DNA from 3 places in the Paenibacillus sp. YSY-4.3 genome. Region 1 is predicted to be linked to each of the others. Evidence: riboswitches for the same ligand, from Rfam matches in the RefSeq annotation. Region 1 holds a riboswitch; each other region holds the start of a gene.
The links. Region 1 has a riboswitch for cobalamin ahead of ACYUJT_RS15970 (DUF4430 domain-containing protein). Riboswitches for the same ligand answer to the same signal wherever they lie in the genome.
Positions count from the first base shown of each region.

Region 1 (9,936 bases):
ATGGTTACGCCAGCAACCTGCAGCCCTGTTGTGCCGGTGTCGATAAGCCAATAATTTACCTGCCCTGCAGCTGGCGTAAACGTATCCCCTACCAGCTTGATTTCAATCGCAGGGTTCGAGGCTCCATGACTAATTTCCAGCGCTGCCGCCGATATGCTGGCCCAGCGGCTGTAATAGAAATGGACCTGATCGCCGGGCTGAATGACATATTCGCCCGCTCCGACCCAAGGAGCAACCCCATTGACGGTGTACATCCAGCCGTCCCAGCCGCCCAAAGTTCCTGCGACTTGTCCGCCAATCTCCGTGACGTAAGCATTGCTCCCGCTGCCCGTAATGCTGTAACTAATCGGCGGCACAGCGGTATCAAGACCCTGCTTCATAACATCAAGCGCCGTAACTTCCCCGCCGTTCGGTGATACTGTGACTATCTGAGAAGCGTAAAGCTCGCTGTCCATTCCGGTCACTTGCAGCTGTGCCGATATGCTAGGCTGAACCGGCGCAGCTTCAGCAATACGATACCATGTCGATTGCCCATGCTGGATGTCGAGCAGCGCAATAAGCGCCTGCTCTGTAGACATGCTGTTCATTCTCGCATCGGCAGCTTTCCATTTGAAGGAGCCGTCAGCCATCTGGAACAGCGCGTATGCATCCAATACCGAATGGCCGTTCTTGATCCATTCGGAGGATAGTGCATCGTCGCTTACGGCCACTAGACCAGAGACCGTAGTAGACAGACTGTTCGAGTTGTCACCGGAGCCCCATGTTCCAGGTGAGTTAAACCCGCCATTATCGAGCTGCCGCTGCTTCAACAGCTCCTTTGCGCGCTGAATGGCGCTGTCCACTGCGCTTTGCCCCTGATAATTGCCAAGCGCCAGCAGCGCCATGCCGGTCATATCCGTATCGCCGGACGACCCGGTTGGCGTTAACCCGAACCCGCCGTCCGCGTACTGGCAAGACAGCAAATAGTCTAGAGCCTTTTTCGCCGCCGCATCATCCCATGTGCCTACGTTTGCACCGAGCTTGACTCCGGCATCCAAGGCAAGCATGGCCCAGATGTGCTTGTTAACGCCGCCGATCGCCCCCGTAGCGGGGTTCTGCTGCGCAGCAAGCTCAGCCCATAAATTTCGATCCGTCTCCCAAGCATGCGCTGGATCTTTCCCCATAGCCAGCAGCCCAAATATGTATCTGATATGCTCGGTACCCGTGTTATTTGCCGCCAAATTAGGCGCTGTCGTCTCCCAGGAAGGCAGTCTCCATTTTCCATCCTGCAGATCTGCTCCTGCACCCCATATAGCCACGAGCTCCCACCAGGACTCGATTCGTTTCGTCGAGCTAGCATCACTATACTGCTTGGCATAGTAATCCATGGTGCTCGCAATCATACTGTTCAACTGAGTGTTGTTTGCCCCTCCTGCCGCCTTGGCGAGCTGAGGATTTACTAGAGACAACAACAGCACGAAGCTCATCCATACGGGCAAGCTTCTCTTCATCCCATTCTTCCAACTGTTCAACGTCCGCTCTCCTTTACCATTGTTTTTTGTGGACAACAAAAAAACACCTTTCCCGTAGAGAAAGATGTTCCTGAAGATTTGTCCGTGTAACACTATACACACTCGGCCGCTCCAATGACTAAGCATGACGGCAGCAGCACGAATAAACATCTCCATCTCATCCTCGTGAGAAATCACAGAGCTCTTACACGGCAGGTCTCCTGGCTTCGCATCATCGCTTCAACTATCCCCTTCCCGTTGATGATCAACAGTGGTTTTACGATAGTCAGCTCCGCGTTACAGTGGCGGGACCGCGTCGAATTTTCATCGAACTTCCCTATTAAGCTGCTTCATAATAAATTATGGGCAGCACCGTATAAGTAAAATATTAAATTGGTTGATTCCGGGTTATTGTATCAGACTTCACGGGATTAGACAAAGGTTTTTCTGCCTTGCTATCGCGAAAACGGCAATTGAGCCGACGTGTCGTTGGAGTTGTTCTTGCCCAGCCGCTTCTTCAAATAACTCGTTAGCCTCAGCTCGATAAGTTGGTAGGATAGATGCGACACTACAATAGAAATGATCAGCGATAATGCAGCGTATACGGCAAATGCCAACCAAGGCTGATGAACAAGCATGCTCAGCTTGGGGATCACTCTTTTGAGCGGAAACATAACCATCGTATGCCACATATACAGACTGTAGCTGATTTTCCCCAAATATTGCATCGGGCGAAGCTGCAAAAACCGGGACATTAACCCGTGCTCCCGCAAAATGGACTGAAAGAAAAAATAGCTAATAATTAACGGAATCAATATATACACATGCCTGGCGTTATAGTGATAGCACATATATAGGAGCCCGAATAATATTATCCCGTTCAGATACAAAGCTCTCCTGTAAGGATACACCCTGCGCAGAAACGACTCTGTAAAATAAGAGGCGATACCCACGACAAAGAACAGCATGTCCGGGTGATAGTATATGAGCATCGCACTAACTAGCAGCATAATGCCTAAAAGAATAGATTTAACAAATACAGGAAGCGACTTCCTGCGATAAATGATGTAAATCAGGCCCGCCATGAGATAGAACGCCATTTCATAGCTTAATGACCAGGCTACGATTTGGGCAATAGGCAGGGGAAATACGCCTGGCAGCAGCAGCAGGTTGGAGAAAAAATGAACCGTATAGCTGGCAAAACCGATATTGTCCATCCATTTATAGCCGATCCACGGCCCTGCCGCAAATATGAGAATATGAATTAGCAAAAACACCGGATAAATCCGAAGGATTCGGTTCAAAGCGAATTTCCTTACCGTCCCGTGCCGAAGCAGCGTCTGCGTAATGAGATAGCCGCTGATGACGAAAAACAGATTAACGGAAATCGGACCAGCATAATTGATGAAATAACTCCAATGACTGCGAGGATACTCCCTTAAGTACCCCTCAAGGATCGACGAGCCGTAAATATGAAAAATGACTACCGAGATTGCAAGCCAACCCCGAAGCCCTGTCAACGTAGTATTTATCTTCTTCATACTAGTACATTACCATAGAAGGTCTTGATAATTGAATGGCTATACGGACGATTCTAAAAAAAAGTGCATGAAATCATTGAAGAGGCCACCCCCATGCACCTTAGCATGGGAGCGGCCTCAGTTTCTTGTTAATAGATTTAAATTGCAGACTAATCAAATCGCTGCGTCTTATACCACTTGCTTTCCCTATGCATGATCTTATCCATAATCATGTTATAAGAGGCACGGAGCGAAATGACCAGGAAGAGCTGTGCGTATGTGAAATACGTAATACAGGACAAGACAAAATTGCGGACGTTGCTCTGCCCGATATCGGAAGCCAGTGCCAGGTTGATCTGCAGCACATACAAATAATACATCAGCGCCCAGGCGATAATCAGGTAAATGTACACATCGCCCTCAAACTGGAAGGGAGACAACACCTCCGGCTTAAATAGAGCGATCAGCCAATAAGCAATGTTCACGACAATAATGAGGTCGGAGATAACGATCGTAATCAGAAACCAGAAATAACTGGCCGTAAAGAAAAGCACATGCAGCTTGATGCGCCAGCTCGAAGGCTTGAACAAGTGGTGGAAATTATCCAGTACCACCTGATAATTCCCTTTGGCCCATCGTTCGCGCTGCTTCATATATACGGAAAGCTGCTCAGGCTCCTGCTGATAAGCCTCGGCTTGCGGGGCAAGCGCAATGAGCTGGCCTCTTGAGAGGATTTCAAACGAAATGGCCGTATCTTCGGTAAGCGCCTGCTCGTCCCAACCGCCGATTTCTTTGATTAGTGATGTTTTGACAATAAAATTCGTGCCCGGAATCGTCCCCAGCTTGAACAGCTCCCACATGCCGGTATGCAGCACTCTCTGCATCGTCACCAGCTCCAGGTTAATGCATCTAGATAAGAAGTTTTGGCCCCGGTTCCGGGCTTTGTTACGGCCAAATACAGCCCCGTACAACTCCGGCTCCTCCATCGCTTTCTGCACGAGAAAGAGCAGCGAATTTTTCTCCGGCGCAGCGTCCGCGTCAAAAATGCAAATCCACTCTCCGGTGGCATGCTCCAGCGCATCATTCAAGGCGCCCGACTTGCCGCCCGTTCCTTTGCGCTCCATAATGAAGAAGTCCCGATGCTGGTACTGGGGCTGTGCCTTAAGTGCCTTTAGCCGCCCTGCCGTATTATCCGTGCAGTTATCCGCCACGACGATAAACTGTATTTTATGCTCGGGATAGTTCAGATGGAGAACATGCCTCGCTGTTGCCGCGATGACGAGCTCTTCGTTATGAGCCGGAACCATCACGGTTACCGTAGGGAAGCCTTCCAAATCGGTAGGCATTACCAAAGGCGTTGTGCTCTGCCGCCATACAAAGCGAATGGCCCCGATCATGATGATGATCGATTGGAACACGGCGATCCAGATGCTAACCATACACAGAATCAACAATAAATCAGCCACTGAATTTCCCCCGATCATACTTTTTATTCACTCTGGCCCGGAACACCAGGGTAGCAGCCGTCAGAATCACAACAGTCACCGCGAATATGAAGCTAACTCCAGTACATAATGGAATGAACCAGTCGATGTACGACGCCATAAGCAAATCCTGCCACCTCCCTCCCGCATCCGGGGTAATCCGTCTAGCAAATCATATGTACTCCCCAATCAAATCCGTCTCGGTATGTCTCTCTAGTGCAGCGATGACCGCATCGATATCCTTATACTTGCTGAACTGATCCTTCTGGAACGCGATCGCTCCCGCACGAATGACGAGCTTAAGGGGATGCCCCTTTTTATCCAGGAAATGAACGTCCATCAGGGCCAGCTTGATCCGATCCGTCATCGCTTGCAGAAATTCATGGTTGGTCATCGGGCACAAAATGATAAACCTGCCCTGTTCCAGGGAAAATTTATAATCCTCATAACGGATCTGAGTCTGAATAATATTCGATAGCTCCAGCAGAAGCAGAGCATAACGCTGCGAACCAAGCGATTCCTGCACCAGGGATAGAAAATCGATTTTGAACATCGCCATACAGAAGCTGTAGTGATCCGAATACCTGTTGGCCAAATTGGACTGCTTGACGACAATTTCGGCCAGCGCCTCTTTGTTGCCCAGCGCCGTATCCAGATCAACCTGCGGTGTAAGCTGCTCCAGCTCCTCCAAGCGCTGGATGACGACTTTGCTGCGAATCAGCGCCGACTTGATCACAGCAGCAATGCCGATATTAGCCGGAATAAGCAAAATCCACGAGAATGCCAAAACATCCAGGCGCGCATAAGTCGCTAACCATACAAAATAACTGACGAGGAACACGAACACCCCAACGACGGATACCCCAAGCGGAAGAATCAGCCCGATTAGCAGCGCCGCCAAGGCCACCATGCTAAATGCGAATTCCGCCCCGGAGTAGCTCTGTTCAAGATAAACATTGAGAAAGACGAGAAACTGCTGTACGATCGCCACCAAAATAAGCAGGATATAGCCCCAGGCAATGCGATGTGTCGGTATCTTGGCCCTCATAATTAACCATCCTTCTATGTTGTGATCGGCCCATGGGAAGTTCTCGCAGACAGTCCATGGATGTAAAAAAATAGGCAATTCCCATATGAGCTCATACGAGAAGTGCCCGTGGCACAGCAGTATATAAAATATGGAACTAACGGATATTTCGATCTTTTCATACTATATTCTACAAACTGAATCTGTACACTTTCTGAACAATTACCCTAAATTAAGGATTTTGTAAAGCTGTCTCGGCAAGCAATGGAAGAATATTATCGAAAAAGTGGGTGTTCTTACTAAACACATACCCGCCAGAATATGATTCGTCCCTATTTTTAAAAGAAATCATTTGTTTGTTCAACTGCTTAGCCCATTCCTTATCTCCGCATTCCAAGGCCAGCAGTATGGCAAGGCCGTACACCGAAGGGGATTCATAAGAGACCTCTGCCGTCCGGGTTGCCCGGTTATAGCGTCCTTTGATGGTTTTTTGCTGGCGGAGCTCATTTTTCAAGAAAGAGATAAGGGCGGTCGGCTTCTTGCCCATCTCTGCACGGTGAATGCCTATAATTAATTGATCGATAAGATTAACATGGCCATCGAATGCATACTTCCGCTGTTGAACATCGAAGGTTACTGGATAGAACACGCCGTCATCCGGCATTTCGGATAGCAAACGAACGTATTGCTCGTAAGTGCCTGAATCGATAAGCTGGTGATCCTTCATTAGCTTAAGCACACCTATATCCACATAAGCCAGGCTCAGCGTCGTTGGAGATTCATCCCTCGCGAAATCATGGAAGTCGACGAAGTAGCCTTCATTCTGCCCGTACATCTGCAGCGTATCCGAGATTTCTCTTGCTGTAGCCAAATATTCGTCCTTCTTCCAAAGCCGTGATGCCTCCAGCAGACTGCCGATAATACGAAAATCATCACCGAGCGCATTCGTATTTACCTTCACCCGGCCATCTGACTCTACCTTCCAGACAATATAGTTCTCCGACGTCAAAAATCGGCTATTCAGAACTTGGTAGCTGCGCTCAAACAACGTTTGATTCCGCTTCTTTACGGCATATTGCATCCAAAATCCCAACGACTCGGAAAGCGCCTCGCGCCCAGCCACGATATCCGGATCGGTTGAGGTTCCCGGCTTTAAATAGGTGGCTATAGTTCCATTCGCATTCGTCATATGCTTCGTAATGAACTTCTCTGTGGATGAGCCTGTATTCTTCACGGCCTCCTCCTTGGAATACGCGCCGACGGCAGCGGATAATCCTAATACAACTATCGTTAATACAATCAGCAGCTTTGTCCAGCTATAGCGCCGTACGGTCATTATTCTCACCTTCTCGCGTTTGGGTACAAAATCCTTTTTAGCCAATTTCACTATAACCAATGACCTAAATCTTGGATTTCCACTTTCATTCTATCCTATATTCTCTAAACACGCTGTAAGTATTTATAACTAAGTCTGGAACCTCATCTGACTTCATGGTAAGTTTTCAGTAGTATGAAGAGGAATGGCATAAATACATAGAAATAACGAGGAGGAGAAGCAGTGGCAAAACGCTGGAGACTGTGGATTGGTATGGCCGCTCTGCTGCCTGTGTTGATCATCGGCGGTTTTTTGCTCTATATTACGATAACAGACTATAAGCCTGATGAAGTGACCCCGTTGAATGTGCAGCGGAACCAGGAGCGGAAGCTGAAGCCCGGCGAGGCGTTTACGATTACTACCTTCAATATCGGGTATGCGGGTCTCGACAAGGATCAGGATTTCTTCATGGATGGAGGAAGGCAATCCCGCTCCCGCAGCGAAGCACAGACAAAGGCGAATATGGACGCCATCGCTGCGTTCATGACCGAAGCCGCTTCCGACATATTCCTTCTACAGGAGGTGGATATAGCTGCTTCCCGCAGCTATCATCTGAATGAAGCCGGCTACTTGACGGGCCAGCTGCCTGGCTACGGCCATACATTTGCACTGAATTACAAGGTGCCATGGGTTCCGGTTCCCCTTTTTAAACCTATGGGATCCGTAAACAGCGGCCTATTAACGCTGGCAGCAGTGCATAGCACGAGTGCCCGTAGGCTCGATTTGCCGGGCAAGGAGAGCTGGCCGCGCCAGCAGCTTGATTTAGACCGGGCCTATATGGAGATCCGGCTCCCTGTAGACAACGGACGGGAATTGGTTCTCGTTAATTTGCATCTATCCGCCTTTGACGAAGGGGGACGAATTCGCCAGCAGCAATTGGACTATTTGTTGAACTATCTTAAGACCGAGCAGAAGCAGGGCAATTATATCATATTGGGAGGAGACTGGAACCACTCCTTGCCGGGTACGGACCCCGGTGCATTCCCGGCATCCCAACCCTGGCCCGAATGGCTGCAGAAATTCCCGGACGACTTCCGCCCCGACGGCTTTAAATGGGCCGTGGACCCAGAAACACCGACCGTCCGTACGCTGGATATCCCTTATCAGGACGGCGTGAACTTTCTTGCGATTATCGACGGCTTTCTCGTGTCTCCTAACATCGGGGTGGTGTCGGTACAAGGCCATGAGCTTGGTTTTGCACACAGCGACCATAACCCGGTCTCAGTGACCCTCACTTTGGAGTAACCCGGAGCATACAAAAAAACTCTCCTTAGAAAGGAGAGTCTTGATGGTCATATTTAAATCAGTGCGATCGCGAGCAGCGTGAACAGGCTTAACGTCAGAATCTGATTGCCGTAAAATCCCGGGCGAAATGCCGAGGTTCTGACGACGCCCCTAGCATCGGGACGCAAATAAACATTTTGGTAGTCTACATTCGTAATTGTCCCTGTATACCACTGTCCGCCGGTAGTCAGAATGCGAACCCTCTTATCTTTGCAGTGCAAACAAGTATAATAGGTTTCAACCACAACCCTCATCCTCCTTTTTAGGTCACATATTAGTCTATGAGGAGAATGAGGGACGGTAACGGCATAGGTCTACTTATGATATTCTTCTGTCCTTCTTAATTTGCTTGCTCCGCAGTTGGCCGCAGGCCGCATCGATGTCCGTACCGTGCTCCAGGCGAACGCTGCAGTTGATTTGCTGCTTCTTCATCACATCGTAGAAGGCCAGGATCGACTCCTTGCGGCTTCTCTGGTACTGGCCGTGTTCATCGACCGGATTATATGGAATGAGGTTGACTGTGACCCCGTTTCGGCGGTCGCCAATCAGTTCGGCAAGTTCCTGAGCATGCTCCGTTCCATCGTTAACGTCTCTTAGCAAAATGTATTCCAAGGTAACCTTCCGATTCGATTTTGCCAAATAGTAATCTATCGCCTCCATCAGCTCTTCGATCGGGATGGCCTTGTTGATCTTCATGATGCGCGTCCGCAGCTCATTGTTGGGGGCATGCAGTGAAATCGCCAGATTGACCTTCAGGTCGGAATCGGCAAACTCAATAATTTTGCCCGCGAGGCCGCTTGTGGATACGGTAATGCGCCGCGGCCCGATAGCCAAGCCCTTGTGATCCTTCACCGTACGAATAAAGTTGGATACATTCGTAAAGTTATCAAACGGCTCGCCGATGCCCATAATCACAATATGGCTTACCCGCTCCTCTTGTCCGGCTTGATCCAAATGGAACTGTACTTTCATAATTTGTTCCACGATCTCGGCACTCGTTAAATCACGGCTCTTCTTCAACAAGCCGCTCGCGCAGAAGCTGCAGCCGATATTGCAGCCGACCTGAGTAGTAACGCAGACGGAAAGACCGAATTTATGCCGCATTAAGACCGTCTCGATCAGGTTGCCATCCGCCAGTTTAAAGAGGAACTTAACCGTTCCGTCCGCAGATTGCTGCTTCACCTGCTCCGTCAGTGTCTCCATCACGAAATGCTCTTCCAGCAATGCAAGAACCTCCGGTTTGACGTCATTCATATCTGCAAAGCTGTGTACCCGCTTACGGTAAAGCCAATCCCATACCTGGAGCGCGCGTGATTTTCTGTGTCCCCGCTCCTCCAGCCAGGCGACTAGCTGATCTAGCGTAAATCCATAAATGGATGATGTATTCATAATATTTATCCTCTTTTCAGAACTTCAAATTCTGTTTATTATTGTCCCAAATTTTTTTTATGAAAACAAGGCTCTATTAATGAGAAATATATCCGAAAGTGTAACTTTGTGAGCCTGTTAACGTCTACATAGTTAAATGGACGGCGATTTAGTCAATTTCAAGGGACCTTTCAGGGTAGAAATGGAGTTGTTTGCGCTTATGACCGGAAAAATCGTCTTGGCCGGAGGAACCGGCTTCATCGGAACTTATCTTAGTAAGAAGTATCAACAGCAAGGGTATGAAATCATACATATTTCAAGGCAGCCAGACCATATTTCGTGGCAGGACCACAAGGGAATCGTCAAGGCATTGGAGCAAGCGGACATT
Region 1 is NZ_BAABMC010000004.1:342,240-352,175, reverse strand. It holds gene ACYUJT_RS15970 (DUF4430 domain-containing protein) at 1-1,511, opposite strand, end outside; cobalamin riboswitch at 1,685-1,882, opposite strand; gene ACYUJT_RS15965 (acyltransferase family protein) at 1,946-3,010, opposite strand; gene ACYUJT_RS15960 (glycosyltransferase family 2 protein) at 3,181-4,476, opposite strand; gene ACYUJT_RS15955 (hypothetical protein) at 4,469-4,621, opposite strand; gene ACYUJT_RS15950 (diguanylate cyclase domain-containing protein) at 4,667-5,542, opposite strand; gene ACYUJT_RS15945 (glycosyl hydrolase family 8) at 5,754-6,908, opposite strand; gene ACYUJT_RS15940 (endonuclease/exonuclease/phosphatase family protein) at 7,080-8,141, shown strand; gene ACYUJT_RS15935 (hypothetical protein) at 8,195-8,434, opposite strand; gene rlmN (dual-specificity RNA methyltransferase RlmN) at 8,499-9,569, opposite strand; gene ACYUJT_RS15925 (TIGR01777 family oxidoreductase) at 9,769-9,936, shown strand, end outside.

Region 2 (9,936 bases), 280 kb from region 1:
GCAAGCATGGCTTCGCAAGCGATAAGGTGCTGTTCGCCGGTGTAATTAATGGCAAGAACATCTGGAAAAACCAATACAAGCAGACGATTGCCCTCGTTTGCGAGATCGGCAAGCATGCAGACCAAGTCGTGCTCGGCACTTCATGCTCGCTGCTTCATGTCCCATACACGATTAAGAACGAAACGAAGCTGACGGCGGCGAATAAGCAATATTTCGCGTTCGCGGAAGAAAAGCTGCGCGAGCTTGCAGAACTTAAGTCGATTCTGGAGCAAGCGAGCCCTGAAGCCTCTGCTTTTTACACGGAGAATGAGAAGCTATTCAGTGCTTCGCGCCTCACGAACGACAACTCGGTACAGAAGAGAGTGGCGGAGTTGACGGACGCCGACTTCACGAGATTGCCTGCGTTCGCTGAGCGTGAAGCCATTCAGAAAGCGAAGTTCAATCTGCCGCTGCTGCCTACGACGACGATCGGCTCGTTTCCGCAAACGGCTGAAGTCCGCGCTAACCGTTCAGCCTTTAAGAAAGGCAACATCACCGAGGAACAGTACAAGCAATTCAACTTTGAGCGGATCGCGGAGTGCATCGCACAGCAGGAGGAAATCGGAATTGACGTCATTGTCCATGGCGAATACGAACGCAATGATATGGTCGAATACTTTGGCGAATGCCTGGATGGCTTTATTTTCACAGAGAACGCCTGGGTGCAGTCTTACGGAACGCGCTGCGTAAAACCGCCAATCGTATGGGGCGACATTAGCCGCAACAAGCCGATTACGGTAGAATATTCGGCATTCGCGAAGAGCCGTACTAACAAACTGGTCAAAGGCATGCTGACGGGTCCGGTAACGATCCTGAACTGGTCGTTCCCTCGCGAAGATATCAGCCTGAAGGAAAGCGCTCTTCAGATCGGTCTTGCCATTCGTGACGAAGTACTCGATCTCGAAGCCAACGGCATTGAGATTATCCAGATCGACGAAGCTGCATTAAGAGAGAAGCTTCCATTGCGTCATTCGGACTGGCAGAGCGAGTACTTGAGCTGGGCGATTCCTGCCTTCAGACTTGTACACAGCGGAGTTAAAGCCGAAACGCAAATTCATACCCATATGTGCTACAGCCAGTTCAGCGACATCATTCGCGATATCGATGCGATGGACGCCGATGTCATTACGTTCGAAGCGTCGCGTTCGGATCTAGCCATCATCGATGCAATTAACGAATGCGGCTTCCGTACTGAAGTCGGCCCCGGCGTATACGACATTCATTCGCCTCGAATTCCTAGCGTCGACGAGCTTAAAGAAACGCTGGGCCACATGCTCGACAAGATCGAAGTCTCCAAGCTATGGGTTAACCCGGACTGCGGACTTAAAACTCGCGGTGTTACGGAAACGTGGGCCAGCTTGGAAAACCTTGTCCAAGCAGCCAAAGAAGTAAGAGCAACGCTATAATAACGTACAAGAGGATGGGCTCAGTCGAGCTCATCCTCTTGGTCTATGATCGGGTAGCCGAATTCCGTAATGACGGTTTTGAGCTTCATCAAATAGGCGGCAGCCAGCTGGCTCAAGCTCGCCTTTTGATTCACGATGTAACCTACCTTTATGTTCTCGTCCGTACGAAGTCGTACAGATTTGATTTGTTCCCCGTTCAGATCCTTATTCAGTACGCCTGAGCTAATCGTATAGCCATTAAGCCCGATCAACAGGTTGAATAACGTGGCACGGTCACTGACCAGTATTTTCTTCTTGTACGTTCGCGTGCTGAGTATTTCCTCCGCGAAGTAAAAGGAATTATATTCACCTTGCTCAAAGGCCAAACACGGGAAGTCATCCAAATCCTCGATGTCCAGCAGCGACTTAGAGGCAAGTGGATGCTCCTCACTGATAAATACGTGCGCTTCCGCTTGGAACAGCGGATGAAATCGCAGATCGTTGTCCTTTAATATCTTTTGAATCACCTTTCGGTTGAATTCGCTGATATAAATGATTCCGAGCTCACTTCTCATATTCCGTACGTCTTCGATAATCTCGTGGGTACGCGTTTCGCGTAGCGTGCACTCGTACTCATCCACTTTAAGCTCCTTCAGCAGTCCGACGAAAGCCTGCACTGAGAAGGCATAATGCTGTGTTGAGATCGAGAACAGCTTCTTCGAAGGCTTACGATTCATGTACCGCTGCTCGAGAAGCTCAGCTTGCTCTACGACTTGCCTAGCGTAAGATAGGAACTCCGCTCCGTCGCTGGATAGCACGATTCCCTTGGACGATCGAAGGAAAATCTCAATACCTGCTTCCATCTCGATTTCTTTCACCGCATTGGATAAGCTCGGCTGCGAAATAAACAGCCTCTTTGCCGCTTCGCTTATCGAGCCGCAATTCACGATAGTCAGAATATATTTCAATTGTTGTAAGGTCATTGGAATACCCCCTTCACTAATCATCTTCTGCACGCCACGAGACTTTTCCCGCTGACTAGCCTAATGAAGCAATTTGCTCACCCATAACGGCATAGTGGTACACGTCTTAACGTGTTGTGTCTGCTAGCAACAATAAAAGGCGTCTTCCCTGTGAAAAACATAGGGAAAGACGCCTGCATAATCGTATATTATGACGGTTCATCTAACACCTTCCTATCTCCCGTAGGTACAGCAGTGCTGTCAGAACAGGCAGGTCTCCTGGCTCCGGAATCGTCACTCGGCAGCGGCCTTCCCAATCCATGTAGATCAGTGGCCGGTTGAGCTGCCTGCTCCTCCGTTACAGTGGCGGGACCGCGTCGGTATTGCACCGAACTTCCCTTTTAAGTCAGAACGACAAGCACGTCGCCGATCAGACACCTGTTCTCAATTATGCAATTTATACAAAGTTAATGATACCTACATCTTACTCGACAATTAACGATAAAAACAAGAGCAGCAGATGGCGATCAAAAGACCGCGCTGTATCGTAAAAATAAAAAAATCCGCGTTTTAACGCGGACTCGCAACGATATATCTTCATGCGCACTACTTGCGGGTCGTTCGCAGTTCCTATTCCTCATCTTCATGTTCGCATTCGACTTCAGTGAACTGATTTAACGGAAACAGAGTAGGAACCCTCCGGCCTGGCATCTTGATAAACTCGACAAAGTTTCTTCCAACACGGATGAGTCTCCCGTGAAGCTCACCGATGTCTTCTGCGGTAGCCGTCAAATCAAATGGCTTTGTCTTTTTAACAAGTTGGTTAAGGACAATAAAGAAGGAGGTTTGGGCACACCGTGAAAATTGGCGAGGCAACCCGTTTTACGCTGGCTAAATGGGTCCGGGGCCCAAAATTAGTTTTGCCCCGACACCCCAATTTTCGCCGTCACTTATGATACGGTTCTCCGTGCTACCTCTTGAGCCTGGGTCCGACAGTAAGTCAGTTCATTGGAGGGTTCGGCAAGAACTTGTGGCGGCGAGAAATTAGTAAATCTTATGTTGGCATCCCCACTAAGCGAAAAGATTGATTAAGTTGCCATCAGGGTCTTGCACGATCACGTAGCGTTATAACAAGCGACATGCGATAGTAGGCATTGTAGCAGCTCCGGTCTACTACGGCCAATGCCTCCTCAGGTCCAAGCCCAAAAGAATCCGTCGCGGTCCCAAGCAATTCTGCCGCCGTGGAGTTTGCGGAAAGCCTTCTTCACTTCTTTAGACAGCGATGTATTTCCATTCTCATTCACGAATACGAATTGTTCGCCGAAATGGGTCTTCACATATTCAATCGCATCGGTCTGGTATAGCGTTCCCGTAGACCTGATTTCCTTGACCATCCATTCAGCCACTTCCTGTGCGGTTACTTCCATAGGATTATTCTCCTTTCTACTCGCTTGCTGTCACAACTATAGCAATCCTCACTCAGCTTCTCATATTCTACTTCCGAGAGCTTATTCTTAAAAGTTTCATGAAATAGATAGAGTGAGGAAGACATAGGCATTTCCCTTGTTTTAAAATACATTTTTCCACTATGCGAAAAGGGAAGATTCATCTAATACTCTTCATTCTAGGATTCTAAGTTTTCTTCAAAGTCTTCAATATATTTTACCAAAACAGGGCTTTCCAAACCAAACATCTCTTCATTTACAACATAATGGGGTTAGATGAAGTATTGAGCCCTCTTAATAGACAATAGTCTAATTAGACTATATAATGTTTTTAGACCAATTAGACCGTAATAGTTATGAAAAGGAGTAAAGATTAAATGATACAATCATTTTTAATGTTGGGTCAGTCTAATATGGCAGGCCGTGGATTTTTGCATGAAGTCGACCCTATCTATCATGAAAAAATAAAAATGCTGCGTAATGGACAGTGGCAGATGATGACAGAACCGATTAATTATGACCGTCCGATTTCCGGTGTAAGCCTGGCGGCGTCTTTCGCCGATGCCTGGTCGAAAGCCAACCCCGATGAAGAAATTGGTTTGATTCCTTGTGCGGAAGGTGGCAGTTCCTTGAATGACTGGCATCGGGAAGGCATCCTTTTTCAACATGCTTTGTCCGAGGCTCGCTTCGCCTTGCGGTCCAGTCAAATCTGCGGAATCCTTTGGCACCAGGGTGAGAGCGACAGTTATCGTTCGCTACATGAAACTTATTACGAGAAATTAACCCTTATCATCGAGACCCTAAGAAACGAATTAAATCTTGATGAGGTGCCGTTGATCATTGGCGGACTTGGTGATTTCCTGGGAAAAACCGGTTTTGGACAGCACGCGACAGAATATCGACAGGTTAACGCGCAATTACAGCGCTACGCCAATGAACACCCGAATTGTTATTTTGTCACGGCGGCAGATTTGACCGCGAATCCTGATGGCATTCATTTAGACGCGGTTTCGCAGCGCAAATTCGGCTACCGCTATTTCGAAGCTTTTTCGAAAAAGTGTCATGTCCTGGAGCCCATCCCGGGGGAGGAGCAGTCGCTGAAAGTGGAGCGGGACTATTCGAAAACAGAACAGATTTACCTGCTTAGCATGGATTTGGCTTTGGGTAAAATCACGTACGCGGAATTCGAGGCGCAGATGGTGAAGGTGATGCAGCCTTGATCCCCTTACTCATTCTTGGCTTACTTATCCAAAACCCCGGCGCTCACGGCTATGAACTATTGGCCTTAATGGAAAAACGCCATTACAAATACATTGTAAACTTCACGAAAGGCTCGTTTTATTACAATCTGCAGCAACTTGAAGAAAAAGGTTGGATTGAACAAATTCAGCAGAATCCTTCAACCAGTGGGCGCGAAATTCGGAACTTTAAAATCACCGGATCGGGAATGGCTGAATTCGAAAAATTAATGGTCGAATACGGCACCAAATCGGAATATGTGAACCTGCAATTTTATGGGGCACTGCTCTTTGCCGATGAATACGACAAAAACAAATTGCTGGAACTGATCCAATCGCAAATAGACCAGGCTAAAACCCGAATCGCCCTCCTTGATGAGTACCTGTCCAACACACAAGAACTCTCCGGCACAATCGATTACTACCGCCGCATGAACGAAAATTCCCGTTCCCATCACTTGGTTAACTTAGAGTGGTTTGAACAATTGAAATCAGAAATAGTGGGCCTGTTGCATAATAAAAAAGAAGTTAAATAAACTGGTCCCCATAGACTGGACACTCTGAAAAAAGTGTTTAGGCTGTGGGGGCCTTTTTGCGCGACACAACATCCGCGATCTCGGCAACGTTGGGCTAAACCGTGAAAACTGTGGGCTGCTATCCATCCCGCTTCAGATCACTATATAGCATCTTATCTCTCAGCTAACAGTAGATTTAAGCATTGGACTAATGTTGCAATCTAATCAACATGTCATCGTCCAACATTAACGATCTTCCTAACCCTTGCTGGCTCAGTAGGGGTAGTGGAATGGTGGTTCAAGAATGGACAGCCTCTCCCTCCTTCGTTTATGGCGTGGCGGTTGGGGGCATTGCTTGAACGAAATCGTGAGTTTCTGGACACACCGAGCATCAAATAGCCCCCGCCCAGTAGTACAGGCAGGAGCTGGTACGATGCTATAAACGGACCATCACGGTATGCGACATCAGCGGAATTTAATTGATTATGGCACGCGGGCACAGTTTGGTTCTATGAAAAGACGATTGAATCGCCATTTGCGCACCAGCGTGCAAATACCTGTTTGGCAATAGTAAAGATTCGCCCTACTTGTGATAAGGTTCCCCCCGATTGATCTTCACCGCCCGATAAATCTGCTCGGTCAGCACCAGGCGCATGAGCTGATGGGGCAGCGTCATGCGCCCAAACGACAACCGCTGCTGCGCGCGGCGTAGCACCTCATCGGCGAGCCCATGGCTCCCGCCGATGACAAACACGACATGGCTCGTCCCATACGTGCCGAGCTTGTCGAGACTTGCGGCGAGATCCTCGGAGCTCCACAGCTCGCCGCCTACTTCCAGTGCGATGACATGCGCATCGCTCTTCACCTGGGCCAGCACGCGCTCACCCTCGCGTGCCTTCACAGCCTGCACCTCCGCCTCACTCATCGTCTCCGGCGCTTTCTCGTCGGGCACCTCCACGACTTGAAACTTCACATACGGGGTAAGCCGCTTCGCATACTCCGCGATCCCGTGGACCAAATACTTCTCCTTTAATTTGCCGACGGCCACTATTTGAATGAACATTTCATGCATCTCCTATCCAGCCTACCCCGGAACAGCGGCAGCTAACTTTTTACTCCATTGATCTTTTTCGCAATACATATCTCGTCTATGTAATTACCTCATAACACCAATACCATCCTGACAAAGGCGTTACCATTGGTTTAGCCCTAGCCCCTAATTAACCTACATACCCTAAGTAATTCCGCTTCCCCACTCATTTTACCCATCATCGCTCATCTACGCAAAAAGGCCGCTCTCCACACCCAAGGATGAAGAAGCCGCCCTCTACATTTAATCTATCATTCCAATAAGTCCGTGCCATCGACTCTATCCTTATGCACATCGCTTAGCCATCCGAAATGGCCGCAATTCACTTCCAGGTTAGCCGCACGTCAAATAATCAAAAACTTCGCCCGCTGCTCGCATTCCTGGCAGGTCACCGGAGGATCCCACTCGATAAATTTCGTTTGATCCAAATCGACAATGTCTGGGGCCTCCTCGAACTCGTCCACGAACATATCGATCGCTAATTCCACATGATCTTTGCAAACTACATACATAAAATGAAAGCATCCTTTCTCTAGCTCGTCTCACGATCCGCCTCTTGGTTCCACGGTAAACACAGTATACCCTTTTCAGTTCTACCACACTCCCGGGTAAAAAGGAACCATCTTCCCCACAAAATATCGCCTTCTAACCGTCCAAGTCCACGTCCACAGCATCCTCCGGCACGATCGCTTCTACCAGCCGACTCTCCAACTCCTCCGCATACCGGGCTTGCTCATCCGCGCTCCAGCCTAAATAAGAAGCCATATATGCGGCGGCAGGCCCCATCCATTTCCTCGCCCAGTCGATATCAAACAGCAGCGCCCCTGTCCTGCGAACGAAAATATCCTCCAACGTGACCGCCATCTCATGCTCCATCGCATACCTCAGCGGCACGCTGACTTCCAGGGGAAGTTCCCCCGCATCGAACACACCGGCCTCAACTTCCACAGCCGACTCAGTCCCCATCTCCCGTACCAGCTCAAGCAACCGATCCACGTTGGACCCGTAGCAAACCGCCCACTTTGCCGCCAACTCGCGAGGCAAGCCGAGGGCGATTCCCTCCGAGGTCTTCCTCTCTACATAGCTCTGAAAAGAAGCCGCTCCCCCCACATGTCCGCCTGAAATCGGCAGCCCCTTCGTCCTGCACGGCGGGTATCTCCCACCGTCACCCACAACAGGTACAGCAACGCCGCCTGTCTCAACCCCGCTACCCGAAGCGTCTTTACGGAAACCTCCCGTTTCTTCAACACGCCCATTTCTGTCCCCGTCCGTCCCACTGCCTTGGCCAGCCCTTTCCTCCAGCTTAGCCGCAACCCGATCCACCACGGTCTCCGCCATCTTCCGGTAACCCGTCAGCTTCCCGCCGGCAATGGTGATCAGGCCGGACTCGGATTGCCAGATCTCATCCCTGCGGGAAATTTCCGAAGGACCCTTCCCTTCCTCATAAATCAGGGGACGAATGCCGGCCCAACTGGACTCGATATCCTCCGTCGTAATCCGCAGCTCAGGGAACATGCCATTCACAGCATCGAGAACATACTGCCGATCCCGCTCCGTCATGCGGGGATGCTCCATATCCCCGGTGTACTCCGTATCCGTCGTGCCCACATAGGTCTTGCCATCCCGGGGGATGGCAAACAGCATGCGACCGTCCAACGTATCGAAATACACCGCCTGCCGCAAAGGAAATCGGCTCTGATCCACCACGAGATGGATCCCTTTCGTCAGCAGCAGCCGCTTGCCCTGCTGCGATCCGTCGAGCTTCCGCAGCCTATCGACCCAGGGACCAGCGGCATTGACGATGCACCGGGCCTTTACCGTATACAGCCTACCGCTGAGAACATCGGCGATCTCTGCCCCTGCAATCTGTCCAGCCTCATAAGCGAACCGCTCAAGGCGGGCATAATTCACGGCAAGCGCCCCGTGTGCCGCCGCCTCCTTGATCACCTCCAGCGTAAGCCGGGCATCGTCCGTGCGGTATTCCACATAGTATGCGCTGCCCTGCAGCCCTTCGTGGCGCAGCAGCGGCTCCTTTGCCAGCGTCTGTGCCGCGCTCAGCATCCGGCGCCGTTCCTCCCGCTTCACGCCGGCTAGGAAGTCATAGACCTTCAGCCCAAGCGAAGTGCTGAATCTACCAAAGGTGCCCTCCCTATAAATCGGCAGCAGCATCCACTCCGGCACCGTCACATGCGGCCCGTTCTCATATACGATCGCCCGCTCCTTGCCCACCTCGGCCACGACGCCGATATCGAGCTGCTTCAAATAACGCAGTCCGCCATGAACAAGCTTCGTCGAACGGCTGGACGTGCCCGCTGCATAATCCTGCATATCGACCAGCCCGACTCTCATTCCGCGGGAAGCCGCATCCAGAGCAATGCCAGAGCCTGTGATTCCGCCGCCAATGATCAATAAATCAAGCGGAGCCCGTTCCATTTCTTGAAGTAAATGCATTCTCATCCTGGTTGCAAACGGAGCTGTCATCTTCGTCTACCTCCTCTTATTGCAAGAAAGGGAGCACAATTACCCCTTCACCGTTTCCCCTCGGCTGTCCTGTAATGTGCTCCCTTGCATATTTGACTTCATTTGCTTCAATTCAGGTTATAATCCCAGTGGCTTCCTAATGATCGAGATCAAACTCACCGAAGCCATGGTCCCCGTGGTCATGCTCCCCATCGGGCATATCGTACGCATCGTCCTCCAACTCCGCATCATCAGGCTTATCCGCGAGCTTGACCTTTACACGCTGCAGTTGACCTTCCCGATAAAAGCTGACATCCAAATCATCGCCGATCTTCTTATGTCCGTACAAATACTTGCGCAGATCAAGCGTCGATTGGATCGGCTGCTTGTCGAGCCTGACGATAACGTCATTCAGCTTCAATCCCCCCGATTTCGCCGGGCCGTGCGCTTCAAGTACAATGACGCCGTCCCTCACATCATCCGGCAGCATCAGTTCCCGGTGATCTTCGTCGTTAAGTACGGAGAACGGGTTATTTAAATCGAGGGTATACACGCCCAAGTACGGACGCGCCACCTTCCCGTGTTCCATCAAATCATCAACCGTCTTCATGACCTCACTGACCGGAATAGCGAATCCCAAGCCTTCCACGCCCATATCGGCAATTTTCATCGTATTGATGCCGATCAGCTCGCCGTTCAGATTGACCAGCGCTCCGCCGCTATTGCCGTCGTTGATCGCCGCGTCCGTCTGAATGACTTCCTGCTCCCAGTCATAATTGCCGTCCTGGTTGATCGATACCGG
Region 2 is NZ_BAABMC010000004.1:64,177-74,112, reverse strand. It holds gene metE (5-methyltetrahydropteroyltriglutamate--homocysteine S-methyltransferase) at 1-1,445, shown strand, start outside; gene ACYUJT_RS14675 (LysR family transcriptional regulator) at 1,466-2,407, opposite strand; cobalamin riboswitch at 2,639-2,843, opposite strand; gene ACYUJT_RS14670 (DUF6953 family protein) at 3,577-3,813, opposite strand; gene ACYUJT_RS14665 (sialate O-acetylesterase) at 4,209-5,051, shown strand; gene ACYUJT_RS14660 (PadR family transcriptional regulator) at 5,048-5,605, shown strand; gene rlmH (23S rRNA (pseudouridine(1915)-N(3))-methyltransferase RlmH) at 6,168-6,647, opposite strand; gene ACYUJT_RS14650 (CxxH/CxxC protein) at 7,019-7,186, opposite strand; gene ACYUJT_RS14645 (glycerol-3-phosphate dehydrogenase/oxidase) at 7,320-9,155, opposite strand; gene ACYUJT_RS14640 (S1C family serine protease) at 9,292-9,936, opposite strand, start outside.
Region 2: it holds a riboswitch for cobalamin, as region 1 does, so the genes downstream of both, ACYUJT_RS14675 (LysR family transcriptional regulator) here and ACYUJT_RS15970 (DUF4430 domain-containing protein) in region 1, are expected to answer to the same signal.

Region 3 (9,936 bases), on a different contig from region 1:
TATTGCGGAGTTTATGCGGGAAGATGCTGGTGAAGGGACTCGAACCCCCGACCTACGCATTACGAATGCGTTGCTCTACCAACTGAGCTACACCAGCACATTCACTAATTAACTTGAAACAAAAAATATTATAACTCGATCTGAAAATTTTGCAAGCCCTTAAAATTAGGAATTTACTGGAGCTTATCTTGAACCGAGCGCAGCTTCTGCTCAGAGGAGCTCTCTTTGTCACGCCGGTCGTCAATCTTGATCGAGGTGGACACCCGCTGGGCCCCGGATTGAAACGGCGATTCATGAATAGCACGAATCGCTGCGAATACACGATCCAACGGCCCTTCAATAATCGTGCTCATCGAGGTCAGCGTATAACGGATACCTTCCTGCTTCTCCAATACCCGCTGCAGCTCGGCTACGTATGGGCTTAAGCTGGTCGATCCCGTCCCGATAGGAATCACCGTTACCTCTGCAATCGCCATACTGCTCCCTCCTTCTTATAATAACGTTCCATACTTTTTAAATAACATTCATACTGCCTCTTATTGTAACAATTTCTCCCCCTTCTTTTCAAATAAGCCGACGCGGCTATAACCTTCAGCCACCTTACCATGATCTGGATGGAGGAATTAAGTTCAGGCCTCTCCCGCACCTGGAAGAGACCCTGCACCTTGCCTCGTACTAATCTTCGCTCGCTTACGCCATTTCCCCGAGCTCCCGTAAATCCCCGCTGTTCTCTTCGGAAACGGCCAATTCCTTCTTCAACAGCGCCTTGATCACATTCGCGGACTTCACCTTCGTATGGAGGCATGGCGAAACTTCAATCTGATACGCCCCCCGCCGGATCAGGTCCCGCAGTTCCTCCGCCGTCCCCGCTTCCTCGTCAAAGCTATTAACGATGCTGCCGTACTGCATAAATTGATGCGTATCGCTTCCCCCGACGACAGGACGCCCCAGGCGTTGCGCAAATTCATCGATTTGAGCGCGATAGGCCTCCAAGCCTTGCGCATAAATATCTTTGCCGTTCAGGTCAAAAGCGTCCAGCCTCCCCAGCAGCTCATCCGGCAAATGATGCAGCGGCGTTCCTCGTCGGAACGGATGCGCCCCGATGCGCAGAAATCCTTGTTCCTCGCTCCAGTCCAGCAGCGACTGGAAGTCGATAAACCGCCCCTTCTCCGTATAAGGTTCCAGGCGCTGCCTCAAAGCCAATATCCGGTCCCGGTCGCCAATAATCAGAATATGCCCGGTTTCTTGAATATCCACTTCGATGCCGGGAAATACCTTCATCCCCTCGGCCAAATAGTAGCCTTGCTCATAGGGGTAGTGCCGGTCCAGTACCTGATAAATATCCTCGTACCGCCAGGTGTTGAAATGCTCCGTCATCGCGACGGCATCCAGGCCGTTTTTTCCTGCCTCGGCCATCATTTCCTTGAAATAAGCGTGACTAAAAGCTGTTTTCTTGGCAAGCTTGACATGGGTATGCAAATCTATTTTCATCCGCTTCTCCTTCACTTTTTAATAATAAACTACCCGCATAATTCATCTATATGGTAATTTGAGCTGCAAGGACATGAAGCAGTACAACGTACAATCCCGAGCCAAGCAAAAACACAGCATCGCGGACGGTAAATTTCATGTAAGACAGCTTGATTCGTTTGGCCTCCGGGGAATGATAGGCGTACGAGAAGCCTTTGGCTTCCAGCGCTTCCACCGTAGTGCGCGTGCGTTTGGCAATGCTTAGAATTAATGGGTAAAAAGACAGCACCGCTATTTTCAAAAAGTAGACGATACTTCTCCAGTACAGCAGCCCATGCCTCCTCGGTGCAACACCCCGAAGCCGGAAAGACAGAAAAATATGATGATATTCCTCCACCAGGCTTGGTAGCGTCCGGTAGCCGTAGGCGATGCCAAATGACACCTGCTTAGGGACGCCGATGCGGAGCAGTCCGTCGCTCAGCTTCTCGGGGTCCATCGAGCAAAATACGGTGATGCTGGCCATCGAAATGACTGACAGCTTCATCGTCAGCTTCAATAGAGGGAATATCGTCTCTCCGCCCCCGCCGAACAGCCAGGATACGATGAACAAATATCCCGCCTGGCTTAATAAACCAAGACAAAGTATGCATATAATCAACGGACTTACTCGCGACATTATTGTCGTGAAGACCAAGAGCAGGAACATGCCAAGCAGCAGTACCTCGTTGTGAATGAACCAGGGAGCGATGCCGAAATACAAATACCAGAAGAACAGCGTTCGCGGATCCAGCCTGGCCAAAAACGTATTGCCGTTGCCGTAGGCCGTATTGAGCAGTTCAATTTTAACTCCTTCTACGGACACACGGTCCATCAGTTTACGAACATACTCCATGCCTTGCCGCCCCCTTCCTTGATTCGTTCCAACGCTGCACAAATTCGTCTACCGTATAACTAAGCGGCGCCATCCCCAGCCTGCGGCTGAGCTCCAAAATCTGCGGCGCCCGCAGCCCGGCTTGCTCCAGCAGTCCGGCATCGCCGAATACCGATTCCCGCGTACCGTCGCGGATAATATCACCCTGATGCATCACGATGATCCGGTTCGCCCATTCCGCCACCAGCTGCATGTCGTGGGTTGCCACAATGACGGTCTCCACATGACGATTCAGTTGCTGCAGCAGGCGCGTGATGTCTTTGCGGGTCGCGATATCAAGGTTCGCCGTCGGCTCGTCGAGCAGAATCACCGAGGGGTTCATCGCCACCCCGATTGCCAGCGAGGCGCGCCGCTGCTGGCCGCCGCTGAGCAGCCGACCGTCCCGATGCTGCAGCCCGGTCAACCCGAAGCTCTCCAGAATGGCATCTACCTTGGCCTGATATCCGTCCACGCGGCGCGCCTTGAGAAAGAACTCCACATCCTTGCGGATCGAATCCTCAATGAACATTTCCTCGGGATTTTGGTAAATATAAGTCACTGTATTCGCGAGCTGCTCGGGCGTCGTTGCAGCCGTGTCCATTCCTTTGACGACGATCCGGCCGCTTTCAGGTTTTGTTACCCCGGTGATCAGCCGCATGAAGGAGGATTTCCCTGCCCCGTTATTACCAACGAGGGCCACCAGATCCCCTGTTCTAAACGTTACGCTGACATCCCGAAGCACATTCTTTCGTTCCCGGCTCACCGTCCGGTAGGAAAAACGGACATGCTTGGCTTCAATGATCGGGTCAGCGTCTGGGTTATCGTCAGTATTAGCTTGAGTAATACCAGCATCAGCATCGAAATCAGCAGTGATTCTGACCATCCCGCCGGGCTCCTCCTGGGGTTCCAGCTGCTGCAGCCGCTGAAAGTAAGCTGCGGCCTCGTCAAGCGTAATCGGGTACGGTGCGGGATGCGGCGAACCCAGGTTGAACCGACCAAGGCTAGGCCAACTACCGTCCATCCCAGCAGAATCCCGTTCCCAGGCTTTTGCGATCTCGGCGGCGGCCTGGGTAACCTGAGGCGGATAAATGTGGCTGAACCGCAGCTGCTCCAGCTCCACAAGCGCCTCCTCTACCGGCTTCGACCATACGGCCCGGCCTTGATCCATCAGCACGACCTGCCTGCAATACTCAGCAATAAACTCCGTATGATGCTCGATAACGATGATCGTTTTGCTATGCTGCTCGTTCAGGTGGCGCAGCAAATCGTAGATCTCCCTGGCATGGCAAGGATCAAGCTGGGCCACGGGCTCATCGATGATCAGGATATCCGGATCCAGCGAGATTGCTCCGGCAAGTGCCAACTGGTGCTTCTGCCCCCCGCTTAATTGCCAGATGAACTCTTTCGGATCCACCGTTAGATCCACCAAACGCAATGCCCGCAGCCCGCGCTCCCGATAATCCTCGAACCCGTAATTCAGCGGAGCAAAGCTGGCGTCGTCCAGCACCGTAGGACGGATAAGCTGATTCTCGAAATCCTGGTAGACGTAACCGACATGGCGCGACAAACGGGCAACATCATGCTCCAAAGTCTGCAGCCCGTTCACACGTACGCTCCCCTCAAAATCCCCGACATAATAGTGGGGAATCAATCCGTTCAGCGTCTTGCACAGCGTCGATTTCCCGCTCCCGTTGCCGCCGATGACGGCTACGAAATCACCGCGCTTAATCTGCAATGACACCCCGTTAAGCACCGGATCCTCCGCGCCCGGGTATGTAAAAGTCACGTTATCGATCGATACGATCCAATCGGGCTCTGCTGTCTCCGCCTCCTGCAATAGAGTCCTGTCTTGATACATGCCCTAACCTCCACTATAGTTTAGATCCCGGTGCCTGCCGTACCCGAGCGTTTTCCCCTGCGAACCAGCATCCAAATCGTAAGGCATGCCACCGCGGCGGCAGCGCCGATGCTTACCCAGATGAACCAGCCGCCGATGCTTTCCAGGAAGTCGGCATCCCATTCAACAAGCGCCATATCCGATTCAGCCAGGAACTCAGCAACTGCAGCCAGAACGGCCAGTATTACGGAAACGACGATTAATCTGGGAGCCATAATTTCACCGAGTGAATATTTCATCTTATTATTTCTAGGCTTCATGCCAAGCAGCGGTTCGATTTTCCCATATAAACGAGGCACAAGGTACAACGTCGGCAGCAGCGCGAACAGAATGCCTGAGAACAAAACATCGTTTAGAAAAGCCACTCCTTCAACCACCACAACGCTTTGCGCTAATCCCGGCACCGCCTCAAACTCCTCCACACCGATCCATACTTTGGCGATATCGACCGCGCAACTGATAAATTGGTGAATGACGACTCCCATCATCGCTGCGACGCCAACCTGTCTGCGGTTCTGAGGATCGCTCACCAGCGTCCCGGCGATGAACATTGCCAGTGAGAACCCGATGAACTTCTCCAGCTCGCCAAGTCCGCCGAATTGCCCTAGCATGATTTCGCCGAAGATGACTTCGCCAAGCGCCGCCCCGACCGCCGCATAGAACGGATGGAACAAAATGCACAGCGTCAGCGGGATGAACGCGAAGTATTCGACCGACAGTTCGATCGGTCCCAGCTGAACCGACGGAATCAGTTCGGTGATCATATTCGACAAACCGTACAGCGACATCGATAGAATGAATACCATCATTTTCTGGGACTGGGTTAATACATACCTTTGTTTTAATTGAGCCACTCTAGCTTCCCCTCCTGGTTTCAGATAGCTCCACTATAGGAGGGAAATATTAATGCTGCTTCTATATCTTGTAAATCATATGTAAAAATTATTTCATGAATTTATTTAATGAAAAAAATATATCATTCCTTGCTAGATTCTCATTACCGCCCTCGTGCGGATATGTTAATCTAAAGCTATCCATTCAACCGAAGAAAGAGAGGCCACCCCGATGAACTTGGACTGGAATTTAGAAACCTTATCCCCAGGTCAATATAAAATTGCCGACTATATTCAGAAAAACATGCAAACCGTCCTCTTTCTGACCGAACAAGAAATCGCGGACAACTTGGGACTCAGCATCGCTTCCGTATCGAGGTTTTGGCGTTCTGTCGGTTTTAAAAATATTAAAGATTTCAAAAACCAGCTTCGCGAGCATTTGGAAGTTACCCCTGCCGCCAAGATGAAAAACATCATGGATAGAGCAAACGCGGCGTCCTTTCCAGGTCAATTCCTTGCCTCCAGCATTGAGCATCTAGAAGGCACGCTGCAGCATTATTCACAGGAAGCATTTGACGCCGCTGTTGATGCACTTGTCACGGCGCGCAGAGTATATTTGTATGCCCCGGGTCCCTCGTCCGGTCTGGCCCAGTTGATGCATTACCGCCTCAGCCGCTTCGGCCTGTCCATCCATCACCTTGATCGCGGAGGCAGCGAGCTGTTCGAGGATCTGCTCCATATTACAGGCGAAGACGTCGTTGTCCTCTTCGGCTTCGTCCGATTGCTTCCAGAAGCCAAAGTGATCGCTGACCATGCCAAGCAATGCGGCTACCGTACAGTACTCATTACCGATCGCCTTGTCTCCGACTTCTCGGGCCAAAGCGACGTAACCCTGTATGCCAGCCGGGGCGAGATTTGGGAATTCCATTCGATGATCGCCCCGACCTTCCTGGTAGAGAACCTGATCGTCGCTACCGGGATGAAAAACCAAGAGCAGCACCTGCGCAAATTAGAACAGCTGAACCACCTGCGCAAAAAATACGACCATGAATTGCCGCGATAAATGTTCACAATTTTTCTTCATCTCCCACTCGCCGCATCAGGGTTGCTTTCACCAGTTTTTTCATACTTTTTCATCACTCGGCTGGTGAAGTTGTCTGTTTACAAACACTACATATTGGGGTAATGTAAGTTGCAGACAACCAAATATAGTGGAATCGGGTGATCCAGCCCTCTATTGATCGGCTGGGGCTTAAAAGGGAAGTGCGGTGCAATTCCGCTGCGGTCCCGCCACTGTGACCGGGTGCCTGCAAGAGCTCACCAAGCTCTTTGCAGCACTTTACTGACAAGGGCCACTGCAGATGCTAGCCATCTGCGGGAAGGCGTCAGCGAAGAAACCGGAAGCCAGGATACCTGCCCAATTCTGTATTGACACCAAGTACCAGATGAACCTGCGAGGAACAGGTAGGTGTCCGCTTGCAGCTTACATATGTATCTATCCTGTATCTAATGGATGATCCAAGCAGTTCTTCCAACGCGCATTCGGGCATTTCCAACCTTGCACAGTCGGAAATGCCTTTTATATGGTTGTAATGTGTAGTTTTTCGGGAGGGAAACTTTGTTATGGCGATTATGAACCCGGTTTATACAAGCCGCCAAGACATGCTGGAAGAAGTTATTACATTAGGAGAAGAGATCGTTGCGAGCAGCAATCTTGAAGTGCTGCGGGAGAACGCTAACTTGAACGGCGAAAGCTTCTCCGGCAAGATGAGCAAATTCGGCAGCGAATACGCGAAATGGTATGCGAACCATTTTGTCATGCCTAAACCACTCGTTCAGGCCATTCAAGACAATGTCGTCTACGTACACGATTTGGATCAATATGCGATCGGAACGACGAACTGTATCTTTATTCCGTTCGATAAGCTGCTGCGCGAAGGGTTCAACACCGGGAACGGCAGTGTAAGGCCGCCGAATTCAATTATGACGGCGATGGCGCTCGTGGCGATTATTTTTCAATCCCAGCAAAATGCGCAATACGGTGGAGTATCCGCCAACAAGCTTGATCATGACCTGGCGCCTTATGTGACCAAATCCTTCATCAAATATTTCCGCAAAGGCTTGGACTACTTCGAAGAAGGAGACAAGGACGCCGAGTACGGCCTCATCACAATGGCTCGCTCCGATCTGCAAGCGCAGTATCCAAGAGCTTTCAAATATGCAGTCAAAGAGATCGAAGGCGAAACGCTGCAGGCCGCCGAGAGCCTCATTCACAATCTCAATACGATGTCGAGCCGGGCGGGCGGACAAATTCCGTTTACGAGCATCAACTACGGCACCTGCACGTCGATAGAAGGACAACTCGTCATCAGCTCCCTGCTTGCCGCAACGATGCGCGGACTTGGCAGCGGCGAAACGCCGATTTTTCCAATTCAAATTTTTAAATGCAAGCAAGGCGTTAATCAGCAGCCCGGAGAACCCAATTACGAGCTGTTCCTGAAAGCAGCGGAATGCTCGGCCAAGCGGCTGTATCCGAACTTCGCCAACCTGGACGCCCCGCTCAATCTGATGTACTACAATCCGGCGAACCCAGATACCGAATTTGCCACGATGGGCTGCCGCACGAGGGTGCTAAGCGACCGCTTCGGCCGCAACCGCCTTTCCGGTAAAGGAAATTTGTCCTTCAATACCCTGAACCTGGTCAAGCTGGGCCTGGAACATGGCATTGCGTTAGGACAGCGGCAAACCGCAGATGAACAAGGCTTCTACCGTGAACTGGAACGTTATATGGATATCGCTTTGGACGGGCTGCTGCACCGCTTCCGGATTCAATCGTCCCAGAAAGCGAAGGCTTCCGACTTCATGATGCGCGAAGGCGTATGGGAGGGCGGCGAACATCTGAACCCCGAGGATACGGTGGAAGAGCTACTCAAGCACGGCAGCCTGTCGATCGGCTTCATCGGGGTCGCGGAATGCATGAAAGCCATGTATGGTAAACATCACGGTGAAGATGCCGATGTATATAAGAAAGCTTATAATTTGATCGCCTTCATGCGCGACTATTGCGACCGTCAGAGCGAACGGCACAACCTGAACATTACCCTGTTCGCCACTCCGGCGGAAGGGTTGTCCGGGAAGTTCACCAAGCGAGACCGGGCTAACTACGGGGAAATTCCTGGCGTCGTTGACCGGGAATATTACACGAACTCTTTTCATGTGCCGGTATACTATGACATCAGCGCAGCTAAAAAAATCGAGCTGGAAGCACCGTTCCACGGGCTGTGCAATGCGGGAGCCATCTCCTACATTGAGCTGAACGGCAACGCCCGCAGCAATCCGGCCGCGTTTCTGAGAATCATTCAGTACGCACTGTCGCAGCAAGTGAGCTACTTTAGCATAAACCATCCGATTGACCGCTGCTCGGGCTGCGGTTATGAAGGAATCATCGGCGCTGTTTGCCCATCCTGCAACGCCAGCGAGCAGGACGTCCATATCCGCCGCCTGCGGCGCGTGACCGGATATTTGACCGGGGATTTCCAGACGCGGTTCAACGCCGCCAAGCAAGCCGAGGTCCGCGACCGCCTGAAGCATTCGACATGAACATTTGCGGCTATTACCCGGAATCGATTAATGAAGGCGAAGGACTGCGGGCGGCGCTCTTTATAAGCGGATGTCGCCATTATTGCAAGGGCTGCTTCAGTCCGGCCACCTGGAATTTCAATTACGGCGAGCCCTTCACTTCCGAACGGGAGCAGGAAATTATCCAGGACATCGCCGGCAACCCGCTGCTTAGCGGACTGTCGATTCTTGGCGGCGACCCTTTTTTCTCGGCAGCCCAGGTCAGTGCTTTCCTCGATCGTTTGCGCGAGGCCGCAGGCTCGTTATCCGTCTGGATTTACAGCGGGTATACGTACGAGGAATTAACCGAGGACACGCAGTCACCGGAATACGGACTGTTAAGCCGCTGCCAGGTTCTGGTGGACGGGCGCTATGTCGATGAATTACGGGACCCATCCCTGCTCTATCGCGGCAGCTCCAATCAAAGGCTGATCGACATTCCGGCGAGCCTGTCCCAGCGCGGCATTGTCGAATGGCAGCCAACTTTCTCTTTCTAGCCGACTCTGTTTCTAGTATAATTATAATTTGTGTTCGTTCTATTGACGTCACTGGCGCCAAATCATAACGTGGCTGTTCAAAGCTCTTCTATCGATCAAGATCGTATAATTGCGATCTTTTGAGCCCGCGTATGAAGCGCCTCTTTTTTCGAGGAATAGTTGCAATTTAAGAATTAAAGATTTGAGCATCCAAGATTCGACAATGAATTGGAAGATTAAATATCCCACTTCAGGAAAGCGAGGAATTTTTACATGCCTTCACTCGTAACGAAACCCAACAATCGCCAGCTTGCGTTCGACAATGACCGTCTCGGAATTTACGCCGACCGTATTCTGGATGGATTACATACACTTGACAAGGAGCGTCTGCTGCGCGGCGTCACCGCTAAGCTGAGACATGACTCCGTCACCGGCGAGGAAATCAGCAGCGCCTTTACGATGTCCGCTCTGGAACTCGTCACCAAGGACGAGCCGGACTGGAAGTTTGCCGCAGCCCGCGCCCTGCTCACTACCTTATACAAAAAAGCAGCGGTCAACCGCCGTTACAAAGCGTATCCGGAAGAGCCTTACGGATCGTTCTACCATCTTATTACCGAGCTAGTCAAAGCGGGCATCTACCGCCAAGAATTGCTCGATTGCTATACGAAAGAGCAAATCGATGAACTGGGCGAGCTGATTGACCCGACCCGCGACCTGCTGTTCGATTATATC
Region 3 is NZ_BAABMC010000002.1:204,963-214,898, forward strand. It holds tRNA gene ACYUJT_RS07890 (tRNA-Thr) at 25-97, opposite strand; gene ACYUJT_RS07895 (MTH1187 family thiamine-binding protein) at 174-476, opposite strand; gene ACYUJT_RS07900 (PHP domain-containing protein) at 691-1,491, opposite strand; gene ACYUJT_RS07905 (energy-coupling factor transporter transmembrane component T family protein) at 1,538-2,362, opposite strand; gene ACYUJT_RS07910 (ABC transporter ATP-binding protein) at 2,346-4,238, opposite strand; gene ACYUJT_RS07915 (cell division protein FtsQ) at 4,259-5,131, opposite strand; gene ACYUJT_RS07920 (MurR/RpiR family transcriptional regulator) at 5,343-6,173, shown strand; cobalamin riboswitch at 6,313-6,545, shown strand; gene ACYUJT_RS07925 (anaerobic ribonucleoside triphosphate reductase) at 6,734-8,710, shown strand; gene nrdG (anaerobic ribonucleoside-triphosphate reductase activating protein) at 8,707-9,225, shown strand; gene ACYUJT_RS07935 (ribonucleoside-diphosphate reductase subunit alpha) at 9,478-9,936, shown strand, end outside.
Region 3: it holds a riboswitch for cobalamin, as region 1 does, so the genes downstream of both, ACYUJT_RS07925 (anaerobic ribonucleoside triphosphate reductase) here and ACYUJT_RS15970 (DUF4430 domain-containing protein) in region 1, are expected to answer to the same signal.